Regions from separate parts of the Dickeya ananatis genome, predicted to be linked through region 1. Evidence: predicted binding sites of a transcription regulator. Region 1 holds the regulator's gene; each other region holds the start of a gene.

Region 1 (7,591 bases):
GGCGCGTCGATCATGGGCACAAATATGTCGGGTAATTAACCCTTTGTCTTCCAATTGATCCAACGTTCGCACCAACGAAGGCTGTTCTATTCCAATCGCCTTGGCAAGTTGAATTTGGGACTGCCCCGGAGGCAGTTGGTGAATATTATGCAGCGTGACCCAGTGAGTTTGAGTGAGCTCTAGAGGCTTCAATCGATGATCAATCAAAGCACGCCATACACGAACCAACCGAGCTAAATCAGAACCTAACGGCAATTCCATCACTTCTCCTTATAGTTAGCATACTAAGCAACTTCCCTGGATTGCAATCAACTCTGATTTAAAACGAAAGTTTTATAAAAATGTCTTATTGTTATCTATCTATTCTAGCAAATAATAATTAATTAAAAATGATCTTGAACTTAATTTATGCCATTAAATATCACCATGTCGATTAAAACAGGGTGGGCTGATCCGGTTCTGAGGATGTTGAATTTTTCTCATTTCGCTGCGAACGCTTCATCCTTTGGCGGCATAATCGCAACACATCCTGTTTTTGCGCATCACTCATCGTTCCCCAATTAAAGCGCTCGCTACGGCTTCGAAAACAACCACGGCAGAAGCCCCGGTCATCCGCCTGACAGATACCGCGGCACGGGTTGGGAACGGGAAAAAGCTCGAGCTGCTCGGCCACAGTACCTCCTCATCCGACATCTTTATTGAAACCTTGATTGTTGCCACTGGCAAGCCTTACGTAGCGTTAATACGCAATTAACCACCATATTTCCGTTTATCCTGGTTGTTTGGCGGCAAACGCGCATCAAAGCAGGACTCAGCGGCACAACACATCACTCAGCCACAGGTTTGGACTCCCCCCGGCAACGACGCTATACTCTGGCCCTATTGTTTCAGACGATAACGGAATACCTGCGATATCGTCCAGACGGCTAACCCACGGATCAAAATAGGGGTCATTATGCGTTTACTTCACACCATGCTACGCGTTGGCGACCTGCAACGCGCTATCGATTTTTATACCAAGGTACTGGGCATGCGTCTGCTGCGCACCAGTGACAATCCGGAATATAAATATTCTCTGGCATTTGTCGGCTACACCGAGGAAAGCGAAGGCGCGGTGATCGAACTGACCTACAACTGGGGTGTAGACAGCTATGACATGGGTACCGCCTTTGGTCATATTGCCCTGGGTGTGGATGATGTTGCCGGAGCGTGTGAGCGTATTCGTCAGGCGGGCGGCAAAGTGACCCGTGAAGCAGGCCCGGTCAAAGGCGGCACGACGGTGATCGCCTTCGTTGAAGACCCAGATGGCTACAAGATAGAACTGATTGAGCGTTCACAAGCCGGTCAGGGCCTGGGTAACTGATTCTATCCTTGTCTGTTCAGGTGCCGACGGCACCTGCCTTTTCCGGGGGACAATGCCATGTCCGGCTGCTGCATCCCCCGACACAATTTGCCATAATGCGCACTGCATGTTGCTGAAGAAATAAGAAACGAATGGCTGAGAAAAATAACCTGAATGCGCTGAATGCGCGTTTTCGTGGCTTTTACCCTGTGGTGATTGACGTTGAAACCGCCGGATTCAACGCGAAAACTGATGCGCTGCTGGAAATTGCAGCCGTAACGCTGAAAATGGATGAAAGCGGTTGGTTACAGCCGGACGACACCTTACATTTTCATATCGAACCCTTTGAAGGCGCGATTCTGCGGCCTGAAGCGCTGGCGTTTAACGGTATCGACCCGACCAATCCTCTGCGCGGTGCGGTGAGTGAATATGACGCCCTGCATGACATTTTTAAAGCCGTTCGCAAAGGTATCAAAGACCAGAATTGTAATCGTGCGATCATCGTGGCGCATAACGCGACCTTCGATCACAGCTTTCTGATGGCGGCGGCTGAACGTTGTGGGCTGAAACGCAACCCATTCCACCCGTTTGCCACTTTTGATACCGCCGCGCTCAGCGGGTTGGTGCTGGGGCAAACCGTGTTGGCCAAAGCCTGTATTGCCGCGGAGATCCCTTTCGACGCCAGTCAGGCACATTCGGCACTGTATGATACCGAGCGTACCGCACAGCTGTTTTGTGAACTGGTCAATCGGTGGAAACGGATGGGGGGTTGGCCGCTGGCGGGCGGTGTCGGCGATACCGAAGACGCGCCACTGGCTGTCGACGAAGAATAAGGCGGTACAGCTACTGCTCACACGCTGTCCTATGCTGGCGTAAAACAACGATAAACAGGCTGTCAGGCAGCTCAATGCTGCCTGACAATAAGGAAGACTACTGCTGGCCTTCCTGCTCGGAACGGTGTTTGTCGGCAGTCTCTTTAATCAACTTTTGCAGTTCGCCGCGCTGATACATCTCAATCACGATGTCGCAACCGCCAACCAATTCACCATCCACCCACAACTGCGGGAATGTCGGCCAATTGGCATATTTCGGCAATTCGGCGCGGATATCCGGGTTCTGCAAAATATCTACATAGGCAAAACGTTCGCCACACGCCGACAACGCCTGTACTGCCTGAGCAGAAAAACCGCAGCTTGGCAGTTTGGGAGAGCCTTTCATGTACAGCAGAATCGGGTTTTCAGCAATCTGGCGCTGAATTTTTTCAAGTGTCGTTGTCGTCATTCTATTGCTTCCTCAAGCGCGTGATGAACGGCCCTTCAGGACCGCTCATATGACTCGCGGCAAACCGTGGCATACCGCTTCTTTTGTTTTGTATTCTAACGATAGCGACGGCCACAAAAAAACGCTATCTTTTATAGGGTTTTATCCGGGCGACGCGTAACGGTACAAAGCGACGCCAAATCGCCTGATAATTAAGCAGCAAACGCTGTTGTTAACGTTTTCTCACTATTTTGTAGTAGGATTATTCTATCTCCCGCTTTTTTATCAGGTCATTTTCGGGAATACTGTGAAGATTGAACGATTGAGGACAACATTCGGTCAGAACTATCATGCGGTTATTTATTACGCTCTTTTTATTATTTTTCAGTAATCTATTTTCTGGTCTGGCGCTGGCTAATCCGCATGGCGGTGCAGTGTTACCTCGCAAATCTGGCGTAGAAACGGCAAATAAAGCGCTTGATGAATCCAAAAAGAACAAAGTTACCAAAAACGCCAACAAAAAAGGTGCGGAGCCGACGCACGGCAAAAAACCGGAGAAAAACGCGAAGTCTACGCCAGCCAAAACCGTAGCCAGCCATGATAAAAATGCAAAGTCGCACAATGACAAGAAGTCTGCGGACAAAAAGTCGGTGGCGGCCGTAGCGCATTCCCCTCATACAAAATCGCAGCCTGAGAAAAGCACGCATACTGCCAGTACTCATACCACTAACAGTGCTCATGCAACTAAAGCGGTATTAGCTAAAACGGCAAAAAAAGAAACAACAAAGAAAGAGACGCTGGCGCAAGCTAAAACCAGCCACAAAGCCCATGAGCTGGCGGTGGCTAAAAGCGCACACAAAAAAGGTAAAGCGGCGGTCGACGAAGAAGATGAGGTAGCGGCCACATCTTCACATGGTAAAAGTAAGAAAGGTAAACACGATAAAGCGGCGCTGACCATCAGTGCTGCTCACCAAAAACGCTATCAGCACGCTAAATTGACTGCCATGAACAAGCTGATGAGCCAAATCGGTAAACCTTATCATTGGGGCGGTTCAACACCTTATTCAGGTTTTGATTGCAGCGGGCTGGTGTATTACGCCTATAAAGATGTGGTAAAAATCCCGATTCCGCGCACCGCCAATGAGATGTTCCACCTGCGTGACGCGGCTCCCATCAAGAAAAGCGAACTGGAAAGTGGCGACCTGGTGTTCTTTCGTATCACCAACCGCGGCGCTGCCGACCACGTTGGCGTCTACCTGGGCAATGGCCGTTTCATCCAGTCACCGCGATCGGGTTCCGATATCAAGATCAGTAAATTGAGTGAAGATTACTGGCAGGATCATTATGTCGGCGCTCGCCGCGTGGTGACACCGAAGACCATTCGCTAACAGTGATTCGCCAGATAATCACCGGCTAAACGACCTAATGAATAACGAGAAAAGGGGCACTAGCCCCTTTTCTGTTTTCTTTTTCTACACCGGCGATCTGCTATCAGTTCAATACCGCAGTGAAACCAAAGACAATGATCACCGCCAACGCAACCAACGTACTACACAGTGACATTTTCAAATTTGTATCCATCGTATTCTCCTGTATGTGACTGATGATCGCCGTCATCCCGTTACGTCTGAATCAGCACCGTATCCCGGCGGATGGGGAAACACACAAAGTATAGGTCTATTATGACCCGACTGAAGTCAAAAAACCGGTTTCTGCGTCACAGAGATAACACAAATTGCCTCTTCCCCTTTCGCTCTAAATCGGCCAAAATCCGCAGTTTACCGTGTACACTGCGTTGGTCGAAGCGTCAGCCCTCCCTTCAAGCTACACACCTCGGCATGTCTCCTACTGAAATGTTGCCTTGTTGTCCAGCAGGAGCAAAATTCACGCAGGCAAACGATTAACAACATATTTACTGCTGTAACAGACCCACGACTGTAACAGATGAGTTCAGGAGTCACTTTAGATGGCAACGATTAAAGATGTGGCAAAACGCGCAGGCGTTTCAACCACAACCGTATCACACGTGATTAATAAAACACGTTTCGTCGCCGAAGAGACCAAGGCTGCGGTACGCGCAGCTATTGATGAATTGCATTATTCACCCAGTGCGGTGGCCCGAAGCCTGAAAGTCAACCACACCAAATCCATCGGACTGCTGGCCACCTCCAGCGAAGCCCCCTATTTCGCTGAAATTATCGAAGCGGTGGAAAACAGCTGCTACGCCAGAGGCTATACGCTGATTCTGTGTAACTCTCACAATAATCAGGATAAACAGCGTGCTTATCTGTCCATGCTGGCGCAAAAACGTGTTGATGGCCTGCTGGTGATGTGTGCCGAGTACCCGCCTGAACTGCTGTCAATGCTGGCGGATTATCGCCACATCCCGATGGTCGTCATGGATTGGGGCGGAGCTCACAGCGATTTCACCGATACCATTGTTGATAATGCGTTTGCCGGTGGGTATATGGCCGGTCGTTATCTGATTGAGCGCGGGCACCGCGATATCGGCGCCATCCCCGGATCTCAGGGGCGCAATACTGGCAGCGGGCGTTATCTGGGCTTTCTGAAAGCGCTGAAAGAGGCGGATATTCCTCTACGTGAAGAGTGGGTGGTTCAGGGTGACTTTGAACCCGAATCAGGCTACAAAGCCATGCACCAGATTCTGGCGCAAAAACAGCGACCGACGGCGGTATTCTGCGGCGGCGATATTATGGCTATGGGGGCGATTTGTGCAGCGGATGAACTGGGCCTGCGTGTACCGCAGGATATTTCGGTGATCGGTTACGACAATGTGCGCCACTCCCGCTATTTTACGCCAGCGCTCACGACCATTCATCAGCCTAAGGAACGACTGGGACAAGCGGCATTCTCCATGTTGCTTGACCGCATCACCAGCAAACGCGAGGAAGCGCAAACCATCGAAGTCCACCCGACGCTGATCGAGCGTCGTTCTGTTGCCGACGGTCCATATCTCGATTACCGCCGTTAATGAATTAGCCAGACGATTTCGTTATCACTCGCAGGTGTGTCAACCGCCGCCATACCGCGCTGTAAAGCGCCAAAGCGTGCCTCCCTGGCACCCTAATATAGAACGCAATGTGCTGCTTTAGCCCGATGAATCTTGTCGACGGGTTAAAGCAGTCATACACTTGTCACTGTCATTGACGACAATAACCATGATCAGACGATGCTTTTAGCAGTACGCATCGCCTTACTTTTTCTACCCCACTAATGACTGTTGCACCGTTTGTCACGGCCGGGGTAGACGCCTTTCGTGTCGGCTTGTCTCTTATTTTCCTCTGAGGCTCTCAGGGATAGACGATGACGTGTGGAATGGGTACATCGAATACCCTCCCCATCGCCATAGTTGTCTGGTTTATCCCGTATAACGCATGTATCTGGCAAGGTAGGGAGAAGTTATGAGTTCATCTTATGTGGAGGATCTGGGTACCCCCAGTCAACCCTGGTTCCAACTGGTTAATGAAATGTTATCGGCCGCTGATATCGCCATTAACGGTTCGCGACCGTTTGATATTCAGGTCAAAAACCCTGAACTGTACAAGCGCATATTGCGTGACGGGTCACTGGGTCTGGGCGAAAGTTACATGGATGGCTGGTGGGAATGTGAACGGCTGGACATGTTTTTCCACCGTGCGATACGCGCCGGGCTGGAGAAGCAACTGCCCCAGCGTTGGCAGGATACGCTACGGATACTGATGGCGCGCCTGACCAATCTGCAATCGCGTCGGCGGGCATGGATTGTGGGTAAGGAGCATTACGACCTCGGTAATGATCTTTTTAGCCTGATGCTAGACCCGTACATGCAGTACTCCTGTGGTTACTGGAAACAAGCCGAAACCCTGGAGCAGGCACAACAAGATAAGCTGCGCCTCATTTGCGAGAAATTGCAGTTACGCCGCGGGATGACACTGCTGGATATCGGCTGCGGCTGGGGCGGTCTGGCTGAATTTGCCGCCCGCCATTACGGTGTTAGCGTAACCGGTGTGACTATCTCCCGCGAGCAACAGGCATTGGCGCAGCAGCGCTGTCAGGATTTGGATGTCACCATTCTGCTACAGGACTACCGCGATCTGAATCGGCAGTTTGACCGTATCGTTTCCGTCGGCATGTTCGAACATGTCGGCCCGAAAAATTACGATACCTACTTCCAGGTGGTCAGAAAAAACCTCAAATCCACCGGCCTGTTCCTGTTGCATACCATTGGCGCAAACGAAACCAGCCTGAAGGTTGATGCCTGGATAGACAAATACATCTTCCCTAATGGCTGTTTACCCTCAGTGCAGCATATCGCCCAGCACAGCGAGCCTTATCTGGTCATGGAAGACTGGCACAATTTCGGCGCGGACTATGACCGAACCCTTATGGCCTGGCACGAGCGCTTCCAGCAGCACTGGCCCACCTTGTCAGCACGCTACCCCGAGCGCTTCCGGCGGATGTTCAGTTATTACCTTAACGCCTGTGCTGGCGCGTTTCGCGCACGCAACATCCAACTCTGGCAGGTGTTATTCAGTGTCGAAGGAATTGAAGGCGGCATGCGCGTGGCGCGATGACTGGGTGGGCGGCATATCGCCCACGCTCCCCCACCGCTCTCGCCCACGAGGGAACATCTACAAACAAAAACCGGCAGTCAGGCTGCCGGTTTTTATTATGAATAACAGGAATAACGCGTACTCAGACGCCTTTTATTCCCCCAACTATTCACTCTTCGCGGCAAGCTCTGCCGCCAGCGCTTGTTGTTGCTCTGCCTGACGAGCCATAACACGCTCAACCGTGTCGATAATAGCCTGAGTCTGCGGGTCAATTTCGATATTGATACGGTCGCCCAGTCGTTTTTGCCCCAGTGTCGTGCGTTGCAGGGTTTCTGGAATCAGGTGTACACAGAAACGACTGCGGGTCACTTCACCGACCGTCAGGCTGATACCGTCAATACCAATAAATCCTTTGTGCAACACATATTTCATCTGC
Region 2 (7,591 bases), 520 kb from region 1:
AGTTCAACTGACTGCGGTAATGGCCAGAAATCAGGAAATAGCGAATAGTTTCAGCATCATAGTGAGACAACACATCACGAACGGTAAAGAAATTATTCAGCGACTTGGACATTTTCTCCCGATCGACCATGACCATGCCGGAGTGCATCCAGTAATTGACATAATCGCCACCGTGCGCGCAGGTAGACTGGGCAATCTCGTTTTCATGGTGCGGGAACATCAGATCAGAGCCACCACCATGAATGTCGAAATGCTCACCCAGTTGCTTGCAGTTCATCGCCGAACACTCAATATGCCAGCCGGGACGACCATTGCCCCACGGCGACGGCCAGCTTGGCTCGCCCGCTTTAGACATTTTCCACAACACAAAATCCATCGGATTGCGTTTCACTTCGGTGATTTCCACCCGCGCACCGGCCTTAAGCTGCTCCAGATCCTGGCGGGACAACACACCATAGCCCGGTGCGGTATCCACTGAAAACATCACGTCGCCATTATCCGCCACGTAGGCATGACGACGAGCGATCAATTTTTCAACCAGTTCAATGATTTCTGCTATGTAATGCGTCGCACGAGGCTCTTCATCCGGGGAGAGGATATTCAGCGCGCGAAAATCGGTATGCATCTCGTCGATCATACGGTTGGTGAGTTGCTCGATAGTTTCGCCATTTTCCGTCGCACGCCGGATGATCTTGTCGTCGATGTCGGTGATATTGCGAACGTATTTAACGTCATACCCCAGATAACGCAGATAACGCGCCACCACGTCAAACGCCACGAAAGTACGCCCATGACCAATGTGACACAGGTCGTAAACGGTTATCCCGCACACATACATGCCAACCTTGCCAGCGTGAATGGGTTTGAATTCCTCTTTTTGACGACTCAGGGTATTAAAGATCTTTAGCATCAGGGCATTCCATGGTGTTCGCAGGAGTTGTGCATCGTTGTCTGCGGTACGCGTAATAAAGTCGGTTTTTATCCGGTTTTCGGACGTAGAGCCTATCCCAATAGGCGTCATTGGCGCAGCCAGTTTGGACACGGACAGCGCCAGACAACATGCAACGCATGTTGAACGGACAAAGCACTTTGTCCGACCCAAAGGGCGAGCGCAGCGAGTAAACCGGAGCGTACACATAGTACGTGAGGATTTCGAGCACTGCCCAGGGCCGAAATGGCAAGTAAAACAGCCTAATTGGGATAGGCTATTAGCTGCGTATTGAAACCTGAACCCTGCCCTATTGCAAGCGGGCGCACCTAATATTCGTCCTTCCCCCGCCGTTTCACATTTCATTCAGGCTAAAATGCATAAACCCGGCGATATCGCCGGGTTTATATACGATCACGTGCAACCGAATTGGCCAGCGATATAACGCTTAGCGCAAGCGCGGGTTACTCATCACGGAATACTTACCGCTGCCCAGCAGCGCAATCGCGATACCGGCAAAGAAATAAACCGCGACACCTTCTGCACCCCAGGCACCGGTTTTTTCCAGCATGAACAGTGCTGCTGGTTCCGCCAGCAACAAGGCAACAATCATCGTGAAGGAGAAAATAAGCGCGGCAGGACGTGTAAAAATGCCGAGGATCATCAGGATCGGCGTCACCACTTCACCCATGAATACACCGTAGGCGATAAAGCCCGGCAGGCCGTGAGCCGCCAGCATTCCCTGAATGGGGCCAACACCCGCGATCAGCTTATGAACGCCGTGGAACAGCATCAAAATACTGAATGACAGTCGCAGAACCAGCTTACCGAAATCCGGGTTGTCCAATAGCTGATTAATCCGGTCTACCATAATTTACCTACCTGTATGATTATTGAGTGAGCAACGTGTTAACGAGAGTGACTATCAACTACAACAAGAATATGTTTAGAAAGTAAAAAAACATATCAAAATGATACTAGTTATTGATTTAGAGCAAGAAAAATATATTTCAAATTAATTCACATAGTTTTATTTATGTTAATGAATTTATTTGAAATAAAATTCATTGCACATGGCTCATTGTGCCCCACACCACACCCTGTGCTGACTCAGCCATTCACTTATGTTATAAGAGCGCTCTTGGCGGCTTGGCGCCTCGGTGAATATCTCTCATTATTCTGTGTATTATGGCTAAGTAAGGTTCATCTATGATTACGTTTCATACCAACCACGGCGATATCGTCATCAATACCTTCCCGGAAAAAGCGCCGGTTACCGTGGAAAACTTCCTGAACTACTGCCGCAGCGGTTTTTACAACAACACGATTTTTCACCGTGTGATCAACGGTTTCATGATCCAGGGTGGCGGTTTCGAACCCGGTATGAGCCAGAAAAGTACCAATGCGCCGATCAAAAACGAAGCGAACAACGGTCTGGCCAACAATCGTGGCACGCTGGCCATGGCTCGTACCAACGATCCGCATTCAGCAACCGCACAGTTCTTTATTAACGTCGTAGACAACGACTTCCTGAACTTCAAGTCTGAAACCGTGAATGGCTGGGGTTACTGCGTATTTGCTGAAGTGGCAGAAGGCATGGATGTGGTTGACAAGATCAAAGCCGTTTCTACCGGCCGCAGCGGTATGCACCAGGACGTACCGAAAGAAGACGTGATCGTCACCAGCGTAACCGTTAGCGAGTAACGCCCGCGGTATGTCGACGCTGTTTATTAGCGATCTGCATCTGAGCGAACAGGAACCGGCGATCACCGCCGGTTTTCTGCGTTTTCTGCAAGAAGAAGCCCCCAACGCCGACGCACTCTACATCCTGGGCGATCTGTTCGACGCCTGGATTGGCGACGACGACCCTGCCCCGTTGCACAAGACAGTCGCACAGGCGCTAAAGTCACTGACAGACAGCGGCGTGCCTTGCTATTTCGCACACGGCAACCGCGACTTTCTACTCGGCAGACGTTTCGCCCACCAGAGCGGTCTGCAATTGCTCGCCACAGAAACCGTACTTGACCTCTATGGCCGACGCACCCTGTTATTGCACGGTGATACCCTGTGTACCGACGATCACGCCTACCAAAATTTTCGCCGCAAAGTCCATAACCCGCTTATCCAGCGACTTTTCCTGTGGTTGCCCTTGTCTTTTCGCCTGCGCATCGCGGCACGTATGCGCGCGGCCAGCCAGCGAGCCAACCAGCATAAATCCATGACGATCATGGACGTCAATGCGGATGAAGTGATTAGCCGCCTGCAGCACCACCACGCCACCTTGATGATCCACGGGCATACACACCGTCCGGCTATTCACGTTATCGATCAAGGCAGTGTAAAGGCTGAACGCGCGGTATTGGGTGCCTGGCATCAGGAAGGATCGTGGCTCCAGGTGACGCCTGATGACGTTCGTCTGATATCGTTTCCATTGTAACGCCCCGTTTACACTGATTTTCCCTGCTAACGGCCCATTTCATCGCCACGCAACCGTTTTCCTCCCTTCTGGCTCATGGTATGCTCTACGCCCTCGCGGCCTGTAGCTCCAGTTTCAGGTCGCTGTTGCATCGTGCCATGACCGTATCACTCATGTTCACTGTCATTGCACGTCATCAACATGAATCACCACCGCCATGCAAACCACAGGAGCATTACAGGCATGTCATCCAACGCTGCCCCGGCGAAAATCGCTATTGTCATGGGTTCAAAGAGTGACTGGGCTACCATGCAGTTTGCTGCAGAGATCCTCACCACACTGAATCTGCCTTATCACGTTGAAGTGGTTTCCGCGCACCGCACGCCAGACAAACTGTTCAGCTTCGCCGAACAGGCGGACCAGAATGGCTTTGACGTTATTATCGCTGGCGCGGGCGGCGCTGCTCACCTGCCGGGCATGCTGGCAGCCAAAACGCTGGTGCCGGTACTGGGTGTTCCGGTACAGAGCGCGGCACTAAGCGGTGTAGACAGCCTCTACTCTATTGTGCAGATGCCGCGCGGCATTCCTGTCGGCACTCTGGCTATCGGCAAAGCGGGAGCGGCCAACGCGGCCCTACTGGCCGCGCAGATTCTGGCGCGTCACGATAGCGCACTGGCAACCCGTCTGGCAGCCTGGCGTCAGGCGCAAACCGACGAGGTACTGAACCATCCGGATCCGAGGGAAGAGGCATGAAACCGGTTTGCGTACTGGGTAACGGCCAATTAGGCCGCATGCTGCGTCAGGCTGGCGAGCCGCTTGGCATCGCTGTCTATCCTGTCGGGCTGGATGCAGAACCGGAATCCGTTCCGGTGCAACACAGTGTTATCACCGCTGAAATCGAACGATGGCCGGAAACGGCGCTGACCCGCCAACTGGCGCAGCACGCCGCCTTCGTTAACCGTGACATCTTCCCGCAGTTGGCGGATCGCTACACCCAAAAGCAACTACTGGATGAGCTGGGTCTGGCCACCGCGCCCTGGCAACTGCTGGCTTCAGCGCAAGAATGGCCGGCTGTCTTCGCCTCACTGGGCGAACTGGCGATTGTTAAACGCCGCGTCGGTGGCTATGACGGTCGTGGTCAGTGGCGTATCCGCAGCGGCGAAAAGCACAGCCTACCGGATGAATGCTACGGTGAGTGTATTGTCGAGCAAGGTATCGCATTTTCTGGCGAGGTCTCACTGGTTGGCGCTCGCAGCGCGACAGGCGAATGCGTATTTTATCCACTGACTCACAATCTGCACGAAGACGGTATTTTGCGTACCAGTGTCGCGCTGCCGACCCCACAGCCCCACCTGCAGCAGCAGGCGGAACAGATGCTGTCAGCTATCATGCATCGTCTCGGTTACGTGGGCGTAATGGCCATGGAGTGTTTTGTGGTAGGCGATCGCCTGCTGATCAACGAGCTGGCCCCACGAGTGCATAATAGCGGCCACTGGACGCAAAACGGCGCGTCCATCAGCCAGTTCGAACTGCATCTTCGCGCGATCCTCGGGTTGCCACTCCCTGCGCCGGTGGTCGCCAGCCCAGCGGTGATGGTTAATCTGATCGGCACTGATGTGAATATCGACTGGCTGGCGTTGCCGCTGGTACATCTGCACTGGTATGAAAAAGAGGTACGTCAGGGTCGCAAAGTCGGACACCTGAACCTCTCTCATCCCGATAATGCGCTGTTGAGCCAGACACTACAGGCATTAGCGCCCCTGCTGCCGGAGGCTTATCACTCTGGGCTGGCGTGGGCACAACAACGGTTAGTCGGTTAAGCAACACGGGTGTATGTCTTACCGGTGTATGTATTACGGGTCATCGGTGCATGCGGGTCAGCCATGACCCGCTGATACCCGTCGTTTATGCTTTACGTTGCAAACATGTTAAATATCTCTGCAACTCGAATTATTCAGGGTGTATCATCGCCCGGTACGATTTTTACGTGACATTATGATGATTGGGTTTATTATCTTCAGCGCGAATAAAATAAATACCTTGTGTCGGCTATTTATTTCACTCACGGACTTCCAGAATAAGAAATATTTCCGCTTTATTATTCACCAATTCAAACCAATTAACGCATCAAAAAAGATACCTCCCAAAATAAATTATTTAACGCATCAATCCTGATATTTTATTTTTGAATAATTGGGGTTAAAATAATTGACCTTTATTCATTTGTGTGATCGCCTCACTATTATTTCATACTGGTCAGGATATAGAATGCGGCCACAATAAAAGGTTACCCCGATTCACATGATGTCTCGTGTGACACCTGCGAATTACCCCTGTATTGGCCTGTAGCCGGTACGGCATTTTTTTATACTCTGTGTTCACCAAGGAGAAACTCGCATGAGCACAATTCAAGACAGCAGTCAGGTACTGGAGAAAGCTTCAGGCTGGCGTAAAAGCGATACCGTCTGGATGCTGGGCCTGTACGGCACGGCTATCGGCGCGGGCGTGCTGTTTTTGCCCATCAATGCCGGTATTGGCGGATTGATTCCGTTGATTATCATGGCAATTATTGCTTTTCCGATGACCTATTTTTCTCACCGCGCATTATGCCGCTTTGTATTATCCGGTAAAAAAGGTGGTGAAGATATTACCGAAGTCGTAGAAGAACATTTTGGTACTGGCGCGGGAAAATTAATCACCCTGCTTTATTTCTTCGCTATTTATCCAATCCTGCTGGTTTATAGCGTCGCCATTACCAATACGGTTGACAGCTTTATTACTCACCAGTTGCATTTACCGTCTCCGCCACGAGCGATTCTGTCTCTGATATTGATTCTGGGATTGATGTTTATCGTCCGCTTCGGTGAAGCCATGATCGTGAAAGCGATGAGCGTGCTGGTTTATCCGTTTGTCGCCGTATTAATGATGCTGGCGCTGTATTTAGTTCCACACTGGAATACAACTGTTTTCCATAATATTTCCCTGACCAACAGCACCACAGGTAATGGCCTGCTGGCAACGCTGTGGCTGGCGATTCCGGTCATGGTGTTTTCTTTCAACCACTCGCCGATTATCTCCTCTTTTGCGGTAGCCAAACGCCGTGAATATGGTGATAACGCCGAGAGAAAATGCTCCCGTATCCTGGCTTGCAGTCACATCATGATGGTGTTGACCGTAATGTTCTTCGTATTCAGTTGCGTACTGGCCCTCTCTCCGTCTGACCTGATGGAAGCGAAAGCACAAAACATTTCGATCCTGTCCTATCTGGCTAACCACTTTAATAACCCGGTTATGGGCTATCTGGCACCGGTTATCGCCACTATCGCCATTTCCAAATCGTTCCTGGGTCACTACCTGGGTGCAGGCGAAGGCCTGAACGGCATGATGACAAAAATGCTGCGCAGCCGCGGTAAGACGGTTTCAACCGCCAAACTGAACCGCATCACTGCACTGTTCATGCTGGTCACCACCTGGCTGGTCGCCACACTGAACCCGAGCATTCTGGGCATGATTGAAACCCTGGGTGGCCCGGTTATCGCCTGCCTGCTGTTCCTGATGCCGATGTATGCTATCCGCAAAGTACCAGCTATGCGTCAGTACAGCGGCGCGCTGAGCAATGTGTTCGTCACCCTGCTGGGCCTGATCGCCATCACCGCCATCGTTTACACCCTGTTCGAGTAATTCCTCTGTCCCTCCCGACGCAGGCGGTGCTGCTGCCTGCGTCAGCTGAAAGGAACCCCCTATGGTCAGCGTATTTGATATTTTCAAAATTGGTATCGGCCCTTCCAGTTCGCATACCGTTGGCCCGATGAAAGCTGGCAACATGTTCACCGACGATCTGGTCAACCTGTCTCTGATTTCATCGGTTGACGCCATCATCGTTGATGTTTATGGCTCGCTGGCTCTGACCGGCAAGGGCCACCACACCGACATCGCCATCATTATGGGACTGGCGGGCAATCTGCCAGACAGCGTGGATATCGACGCGATCCCGGCGTTTATTCAACAAGTACAGCACAGCGGTCGTCTGCCGTTGCTCAATGGCCGCTATGAGGTCAACTTCCCGCTGGACAGCGCACTGCGCTTCCAACCAGAGAACCTGCCGCTGCATGAAAACGGCATGACAATCCGTGCGCTCGACGCTAGCAAAAACGTGCTGTACAGCAAAACCTATTATTCGATCGGCGGCGGTTTTGTCGTCGATCAGGAACACTTCGGCCAGCCAATGACACAGGAAGAGCGCGCGC
Region 3 (7,591 bases), 640 kb from region 1:
TGAAATTGGGTCGGTAAACGATTTTATTGTTGATGGCGATCGCATTTATCTGGTGGATCAGGATGATCGCATCATCGCGCTGAATACCAACGGTGGTGTGGTGCTCTGGCGGCAGAGCGATCTGTTGCATCGCAATGTAACCGCACCCGCGTTGTATAACGGTTATCTGGTTGTTGGTGATGCTGAAGGCTATATGCACTGGGTGAATACCACCGATGGTCGTTTTGTGGTTCAGCAGAAAGTCGACGGCTCTGGTTTATTGAGTAAACCGGTAGTAGCCAGCGACAAACTGCTGGTGCAAGCCAAAGGTGGCGAGGTTTACGCTTTTACCCGTTAACCGCTGCGCATGTTCGGGACTGATGGCGACACCATCGTCCCTGTAACGGCTCCTGATGCTATCAGGGGCCGTTTCGTCTTTTATCTTCAGCAGCGTTTTCTGCTGTAACGAATTGAACTATAAGCAATAGAGGTTGTAACAATGATACCTGTCGTCGCGCTGGTCGGGCGCCCGAATGTGGGGAAATCCACGCTGTTTAATCGCTTGACGCGTACCCGTGACGCATTGGTGGCGGATTTCCCTGGGCTGACGCGTGACCGCAAGTATGGTCGTGCCGAGGTGGAAGGGAATGAGTTCATCATCATTGATACCGGTGGTATTGACGGTACTGAAGATGGTGTGGAAACGCGCATGGCCGAGCAGTCGCTGCTAGCGATAGAAGAAGCGGATATTGTGCTGTTTCTGGTGGACGCCCGCGACGGCCTGATGCCTGCGGATCACGCCATCGCTCAACACTTGCGCTCGCGTGAAAAAGACACGTTTCTGGTTGCCAACAAAGTTGACGGTATTGATATCGATACCGGCATTGCCGATTTCTATTCGCTTGGTCTGGGTGACGTCTACCCGATTGCTGCATCCCATGGCCGTGGCGTGACCTCGTTGCTGGAAAAAGTGCTGTTGCCGTTTGCCACCGAGCCGCTTCAGGAAGCACGTGAATTAACCGAAGAAGAAGCCAATGCGGCTTACTGGGCGGAACAGCTTGGTGAAGGCGATGATGATGGCATTGAGGGTGATGATGTCGATGGCGAGGTGCCAAATTTCGAAGGACTGCCGATTAAACTGGCGATCGTGGGGCGTCCGAATGTTGGCAAGTCAACACTGACCAACCGTATTCTCGGGGAAGATCGGGTGGTAGTGTACGACATGCCTGGTACCACGCGTGACAGTATCTATATCCCGATGGAGCGTGATGGTCGCGACTATGTGTTGATTGATACTGCCGGGGTGCGCAAACGCGGCAAAATTACCGATACTGTAGAAAAATTCTCGGTGATCAAGACATTGCAGGCAATTGAAGACGCTAACGTCGTGTTGCTGGTGATCGATGCCCGTGAAGGCATTTCCGATCAGGACTTGTCGCTGTTGGGCTTTATCCTCAACTCTGGCCGTTCACTGGTTATCGTGGTGAATAAGTGGGATGGGTTGACACAAGAGATTAAGGATCAGGTAAAAGAAACCCTCGATCTGCGCCTTGGGTTTATCGATTTTGCTCGTATCCACTTTATTTCAGCACTGCACGGTAGTGGCGTGGGTAACCTGTTCGAATCCGTCAATGAAGCCTATGAGTGCTCCACCCGACGGGTAGGGACGGCAATGCTAACCCGTATCATGCAGATGGCGGTAGACGATCATCAGCCGCCATTAGTCCGTGGCCGCCGCGTGAAGCTGAAATATGCGCATGCCGGGGGTTACAACCCGCCGATCGTGGTGATCCACGGTAATCAGGTCAAAGATTTGCCGGATTCCTACAAGCGCTATTTGATGAATTACTACCGGCGCTCACTGGATGTGATGGGAACCCCTATCCGTATTCAGTTCAAGGAAGGGGAAAACCCGTTTGCCAACAAACGCAACACGTTGACGCCAAATCAGTTGCGTAAACGTAAACGCCTGATGCAGCATATCAAAAAAGGCAAATAAGCCGTGATAGCAGTGCAGTGTTAATCAACCGGGGCAGAAGCAATTCTGCCCCGTTTTTCATACGGGGAACGGGAGGGAGACGATGGACGCTTATTGTCCCGAATGTCAGCAACCGATGGTATGGCGCGCCAGCGATCGGCAGTATGACGCTCAACATAGCAGTAACGACCAGTATTATTGTGAGGCGTGCCAGCGTGATTTTCTTCGTCTGACGCTATGCCCGGAATGTGAACAGCCATTGCAGGTGCTACGTGCCTGTGGTGCAGAAAACTATCTATGTGCCAACGGCCACGGCTTGATTTCGCGTTCCCGTGTGGTGGTACGTTACCAGCCGCTGTAGTGCTGTAGCAGTCAGACGGCTGGCTCGTCATCCAGCCCATCACGCCACAGGGCTTCCAGTTCGGACGAGGCATGCTGTTCGGGGATCAGCAATACCCAGTCAGCCTGGCGGCTATCCTGCGTATTGCAGTAGTGAATATGGATTCGGTAGTAGAACTGATCACCACGGCCAGGGGAACCAGGTTGACCTGGTTCCTGTGCTGCAGGCAGGGCGTCATGCAGCACGGCACGGATTCTTTCTTTTTGTGTTGCGGGTACTTCTGCCAACGCAAAGCGACGCGGGCCAGCCAGTTTCGGGATCCAGGCAAAACCGCCTTCGCGTGCCAGCTCAATAATCACATCGTCCGTTAAATCCGGCAGGTTATTCCTGTTCGTGCTCATTGATGATTCCCGTATCAATCCCAACCTGGTGCCAGGCTCGCAGCACGGCATCAGCAACCGCTTCATTGAAGCGACGCTTCGCGTGCTCTACGGTAAATCTGGCAAAGATGGAGAAATCGGCGTTCTGCGGTAGATCTTTGTCGCACACGGTGTCGTACCAGATTTGGCCGGCTTTTTCCCAGGAATAGCCCCCCAGCGCCATTGCGGTGAGGTAGAAGGCACGGCTGGGGATCCCCGAATTCAGATGCACACCGCCGTTATCTTCACGGGTGTTGACGAAGTCACGCATATGGGCGGGTTGTGGGTCGGTACCCAGCAGCAAATCGTCATAGGCGGTGCCGGGGCGGGACAGCGAGCGTAGCCCTTTACCGTCAATACCTTCAGCCAGTAGCCCTTCACCAATAATCCAATCTGCCTGCTGTACTTTCTGGTTGCGGTAGTATTGTTTGACCATCGAACCAAATACGTCGGCGAGTGATTCGTTGAGTGCACCGGACTGGCGAAAGTACAGTAGATTGCATTCGCTTTCTACCACGCCGTGCGACAGCTCATGGGCGATGACATCCAGTGCGATGGTGAAACGATTGAAAATCTTACCGTCGCCGTCACCAAATACCATCTGTTGTCCATTCCAGAAGGCATTTTGGTAGTCCTTGCCGTAGTGAACACTGCCAGTCAGTGGTAACCCTTTATTATCCAGTGAGTTGCGACCAAAGATTTTCCAGAAAAAGTCGTAGGTGATACCCAGATAATTGTAGGCTTCATCAGCAGCAACATCCCCGTTTCCTGGTTGACCTTCTGCCCGAATCCGCTTGCCCGGTAATGCCTGCTGGTGCTCGGCATCATAGATGTCGCGCTGTACCTGACCAGCGGGGCGCTCCTCGTGCTCATCAGGGTAGACGACCGGAGCCACCATCAGAGATTGCACGTGCATCAGAGTGTGTTGCGCACAACGACGCTCTTCATCTGATCCATTATTAATGATGCGATGCAGAATGTAGGGCGGAATGATGCTACGGGCGGATTGCATACTTCATCTCCTTATGCCTGACAGTATGGTGCAACATATGTTCAACACTGATCTACCACAATTACGACACGATAAGTATAGCCTAATCACTGAATATTTTTCGGCTGACGTTTTGCACGCGGTTTAGTAGATTCTTTTTTTATTTCAGTTACCTGACTCTCGACCCAGCCATCCTGTAACCGGGTTTTCAGTTTATCGCCTTTGGTGACCTGAACCGTTTGCTTCATGACCTTGCCATCCGAAGTGGTGGTGACACTGTAGCCACGGGCCAGCGTCGCCAGCGGGCTGACGGCTTCGAGATGGGAACAGACTTCGCCAAATTGTTGTTTATACTGGCTAAGTTGCTTTTCCAACGCATGGTGCAGACGGTAGCGTAGCTGTTGTATCTGTTGTTGTGCGCGATGCAATCGTGACTGTGGCTGGTGTTGCTGCAAACGCTGGGCGAGACGCTCCTGACGGCGCGTTTGTTGGCGCAGTTGCAATTGGATCGCGTCATCCAGACGTTGGCGTAGCCGAATCAGTTGGGTTTGCTGGCGGGCCAGACGGAGTTGCGGATGCTGTTGATGTAACCGATGTTGTAATCGGACAAACTGCTGCTGGCGCTGTGCCAGATAATAATCCATCGCCATTTCCAGCCGTTGGCGCTGGGCGCGAATTTGCCGCAGCAGCTCCAACTGGTTACGGCTAACCAGTTCCGCGGCTGCCGACGGCGTCGGCGCACGCAGGTCCGCCACGAAGTCAGCAATAGTCACATCGGTTTCGTGGCCGACCGCACTGACAACCGGAATTCGGCTGGCGAAGATGGCCCGCGCCACCCGTTCGTCGTTGAAACTCCACAGGTCTTCCAGTGAGCCGCCGCCGCGACCGACAATCAGCACATCACACTCTTCGCGCAGGTTAGCCAGCTCGATAGCCCGCACTATCTGACCCGGTGCATCCACACCTTGTACCGCTGTCGGATAGATAACGACCGGTAGCGACGGGTCACGGCGCTGTAGAATGTGCAAAATGTCATGCAGCGCCGCACCGCTAGCAGACGTAATCACGCCAACCTGACGGGCGGGTTTGGGAAGTGGTTGTTTGTAGTGTTGGTCAAATAGCCCTTCAGCCGACAAACGCTGTTTCAGCTGTTCGAACTGTTGTTGCAGTAACCCATCGCCAGCCGGGTGCATGCTTTCCGCCAGCAACTGGTAGTCGCCACGCGGTTCATATAGTGTGATGGTGGCGCGAATCAGCACCTGTTGTCCGTTTTGCGGCCGAAAGGTCACCCGACGGTTGCTGGTGCGAAACATGGCGCATCGCACCTGAGCGCGCTCATCTTTGAGCGTGAAATACCAATGTCCTGAGGAGGGTTGGGAAAAATTGGAAATTTCTCCGGAGAGCCAAACCTGGCCCATCTCACCTTCCAGCAACTGTTTTACTGTCTGATTAAGGCGGCTGACGGTAAATATGGCGGATGACGGCAATGAAGACATTGTGACCCGGATCAAATAATAAAACAGAGAGTTAATCCACCAATACTACCGGTCAATGGGCCGTTCGCAAGCGTTTTTATAAAAAAATGCTGGAGGCAATCGATTTCGGCCTGTATAATGCCGCGGCAATATTTTATCTAATTCCCATCCTCAATCCCGGTGAGATATTGCCATGCTACGAATCGCTAAAGAAGCACTGACCTTCGATGATGTTCTCCTCGTTCCTGCCCATTCCACCGTTCTGCCCAACACGGCTGATCTGAGCACACAACTGACTCAACGTATTCGTTTGAACATTCCTATGCTGTCTGCCGCCATGGACACCGTGACCGAATCTGGTCTGGCAATTGCGCTGGCACAAGAAGGCGGCATTGGTTTCATCCATAAGAACATGTCCATTGAGCGTCAGGCGGAAGAAGTGAGCCGCGTAAAACGCCATGAAAGCGGTGTGGTGGTTGACCCGCAGACGGTAACGCCAGAAACGACACTGCGTGAAGTCAAAGCGCTCACCGAACGTAACGGTTTTGCCGGTTATCCGGTGGTCACGACCGGTAATGAGCTGGTCGGCATCATCACGGGTCGTGACGTTCGCTTCGTTACCGATCTGGACCGCCCGGTCAGCGCGGTAATGACCCCGAAAGAACGTCTGGTGACGGTCAAAGAAGGCGAAGCGCGCGACGTCGTGCTGCAAAAAATGCACGAGCGCCGTATCGAAAAAGCGCTGGTGGTGGATGCGCAGTTCCGTCTGGTTGGGATGATCACAGTAAAAGATTTCCAGAAAGCGGAACGTAAACCGAACGCGTGTAAAGATGAGCACGGCCGTCTGCGTGTTGGTGCGGCAGTCGGTGCTGGTGCGGGTAACGAAGAGCGTATTGACGCGTTGGTTGCCGCCGGCGTGGACGTCTTGCTGATTGACTCCTCACACGGTCATTCTGAAGGGGTGCTGCAGCGTATTCGTGAAACCCGTGCCAAATACCCGGATTTGCAGATCATCGGTGGTAATGTCGCGACGGGTGCCGGTGCGCGTGCGCTGGCCGAAGCCGGTGTCAGTGCCGTGAAAGTCGGGATTGGCCCTGGTTCTATTTGTACTACCCGTATCGTAACCGGTGTGGGCGTACCGCAGATTACGGCGATTGCGGATGCAGTCGACGCACTGGAAGGTACCGGGATTCCGGTGATTGCCGACGGTGGTATCCGTTTCTCCGGTGATATCGCCAAAGCGATCGCCGCGGGTGCCGCCTGCGTGATGGTCGGCTCCATGCTGGCAGGCACGGAAGAATCGCCGGGTGAAATCGAACTGTATCAGGGCCGTGCGTTCAAATCTTACCGTGGCATGGGCTCGCTGGGTGCGATGTCTAAAGGCTCGTCCGACCGTTACTTCCAGTCTGACAATGCGGCTGACAAGCTGGTACCGGAAGGTATCGAAGGTCGTGTGGCTTATAAAGGCCGCCTGAAAGAGATCGTGCATCAGCAGATGGGCGGTTTGCGCTCCTGCATGGGTCTGACCGGTTGCGCGACCATTGATGCGCTGCGTACCAAAGCTGAATTCGTGCGTATCAGCGGTGCCGGTATTCAGGAAAGCCATGTCCACGATGTGACCATTACCAAAGAGTCGCCGAACTATCGCATGGGCTAAGCGCTTACCGGCTGATTTACTGTTACGAACCCGGTAAACTTACCGGGTTCAATTTTTCTTTCGCTCCCTAGTGGAATACGCCTCTCATGACAGAAAACATTCATCAACATCGCATTCTTATTCTGGATTTCGGCTCGCAATACACGCAACTGGTAGCACGTCGCGTACGTGAACTGGGCGTATACTGCGAACTGTGGGCATGGGATGTCACCGAAGCGCAAATTCGCGAGTTCAACCCGAATGGCATCATCCTTTCCGGCGGCCCGGAAAGTACCACCGAGTTTAATAGCCCGCGTGCGCCGGAGTATGTTTTCCAGGCCGGTGTACCGGTACTGGGCGTCTGTTATGGCATGCAGACCATGGCGATGCAGTTGGGCGGCAAAGTGGAAGGCTCCAGCGAGCGTGAGTTTGGTTATGCTCAGGTTGAAGTCAAATCCAACAGTGCGTTGGTCCGCGACATTCAGGATGCCGTCAGCGCCAGTGGTGCACCATTGTTAGACGTATGGATGAGCCACGGCGATAAAGTGACCGCTATTCCGGCGGATTTCGTCACCGTTGCCAGCACCGATACCTGCCCGTATGCCATCATGGCGAACGAAGAAAAACGTTTCTATGGCGTGCAGTTCCACCCGGAAGTGACCCACACCCGTCAAGGCCAGCGCATGCTGGAGCGGTTTGTCCGTGATATTTGCCAGTGTGAAGCGCTGTGGACACCGGCCAAAATCATCGACGACGCCGTTGAGCGTATCCGT

What was found. The regulator PurR, encoded in region 1, represses purine synthesis genes. The targets are predictions, from matches to a motif close to CANGCAAACGTTTGCNTG.
Region 2: a site for PurR is predicted at 3,412-3,429, ahead of purE (5-(carboxyamino)imidazole ribonucleotide mutase). Genes of this name have one in related genera too.
Region 3: a site for PurR is predicted at 5,296-5,313, ahead of guaB (IMP dehydrogenase). Genes of this name have one in related genera too.

Annotation. Positions count from the first base shown of each region.
Region 1 covers NZ_CP040816.1:1,417,424-1,425,014, reverse strand. Annotated here, with positions in the region: gene slyA (transcriptional regulator SlyA) at 1-261, opposite strand, end outside; gene FGI04_RS06170 (DUF1289 domain-containing protein) at 434-673, opposite strand; gene gloA (lactoylglutathione lyase) at 956-1,363, shown strand; gene rnt (ribonuclease T) at 1,495-2,175, shown strand; gene FGI04_RS06155 (Grx4 family monothiol glutaredoxin) at 2,273-2,623, opposite strand; gene FGI04_RS06150 (C40 family peptidase) at 2,953-3,990, shown strand; gene cydH (cytochrome bd-I oxidase subunit CydH) at 4,094-4,183, opposite strand; gene purR (HTH-type transcriptional repressor PurR) at 4,569-5,594, shown strand; gene cfa (cyclopropane fatty acyl phospholipid synthase) at 6,025-7,176, shown strand; gene FGI04_RS06130 (riboflavin synthase subunit alpha) at 7,321-7,591, opposite strand, start outside.
Region 2 covers NZ_CP040816.1:901,768-909,358, reverse strand. Annotated here, with positions in the region: gene cysS (cysteine--tRNA ligase) at 1-910, opposite strand, end outside; gene FGI04_RS03970 (DoxX family protein) at 1,377-1,799, opposite strand; gene ppiB (peptidylprolyl isomerase B) at 2,138-2,632, shown strand; gene FGI04_RS03960 (UDP-2,3-diacylglucosamine diphosphatase) at 2,643-3,365, shown strand; gene purE (5-(carboxyamino)imidazole ribonucleotide mutase) at 3,588-4,097, shown strand; gene purK (5-(carboxyamino)imidazole ribonucleotide synthase) at 4,094-5,164, shown strand; gene FGI04_RS03945 (HAAAP family serine/threonine permease) at 5,742-7,025, shown strand; gene FGI04_RS03940 (L-serine ammonia-lyase) at 7,087-7,591, shown strand, end outside.
Region 3 covers NZ_CP040816.1:781,122-788,712, forward strand. Annotated here, with positions in the region: gene bamB (outer membrane protein assembly factor BamB) at 1-337, shown strand, start outside; gene der (ribosome biogenesis GTPase Der) at 479-1,978, shown strand; gene FGI04_RS03540 (zinc ribbon domain-containing protein) at 2,061-2,318, shown strand; gene FGI04_RS03545 (protealysin inhibitor emfourin) at 2,330-2,698, opposite strand; gene FGI04_RS03550 (M4 family metallopeptidase) at 2,679-3,728, opposite strand; gene xseA (exodeoxyribonuclease VII large subunit) at 3,815-5,203, opposite strand; gene guaB (IMP dehydrogenase) at 5,376-6,839, shown strand; gene guaA (glutamine-hydrolyzing GMP synthase) at 6,926-7,591, shown strand, end outside.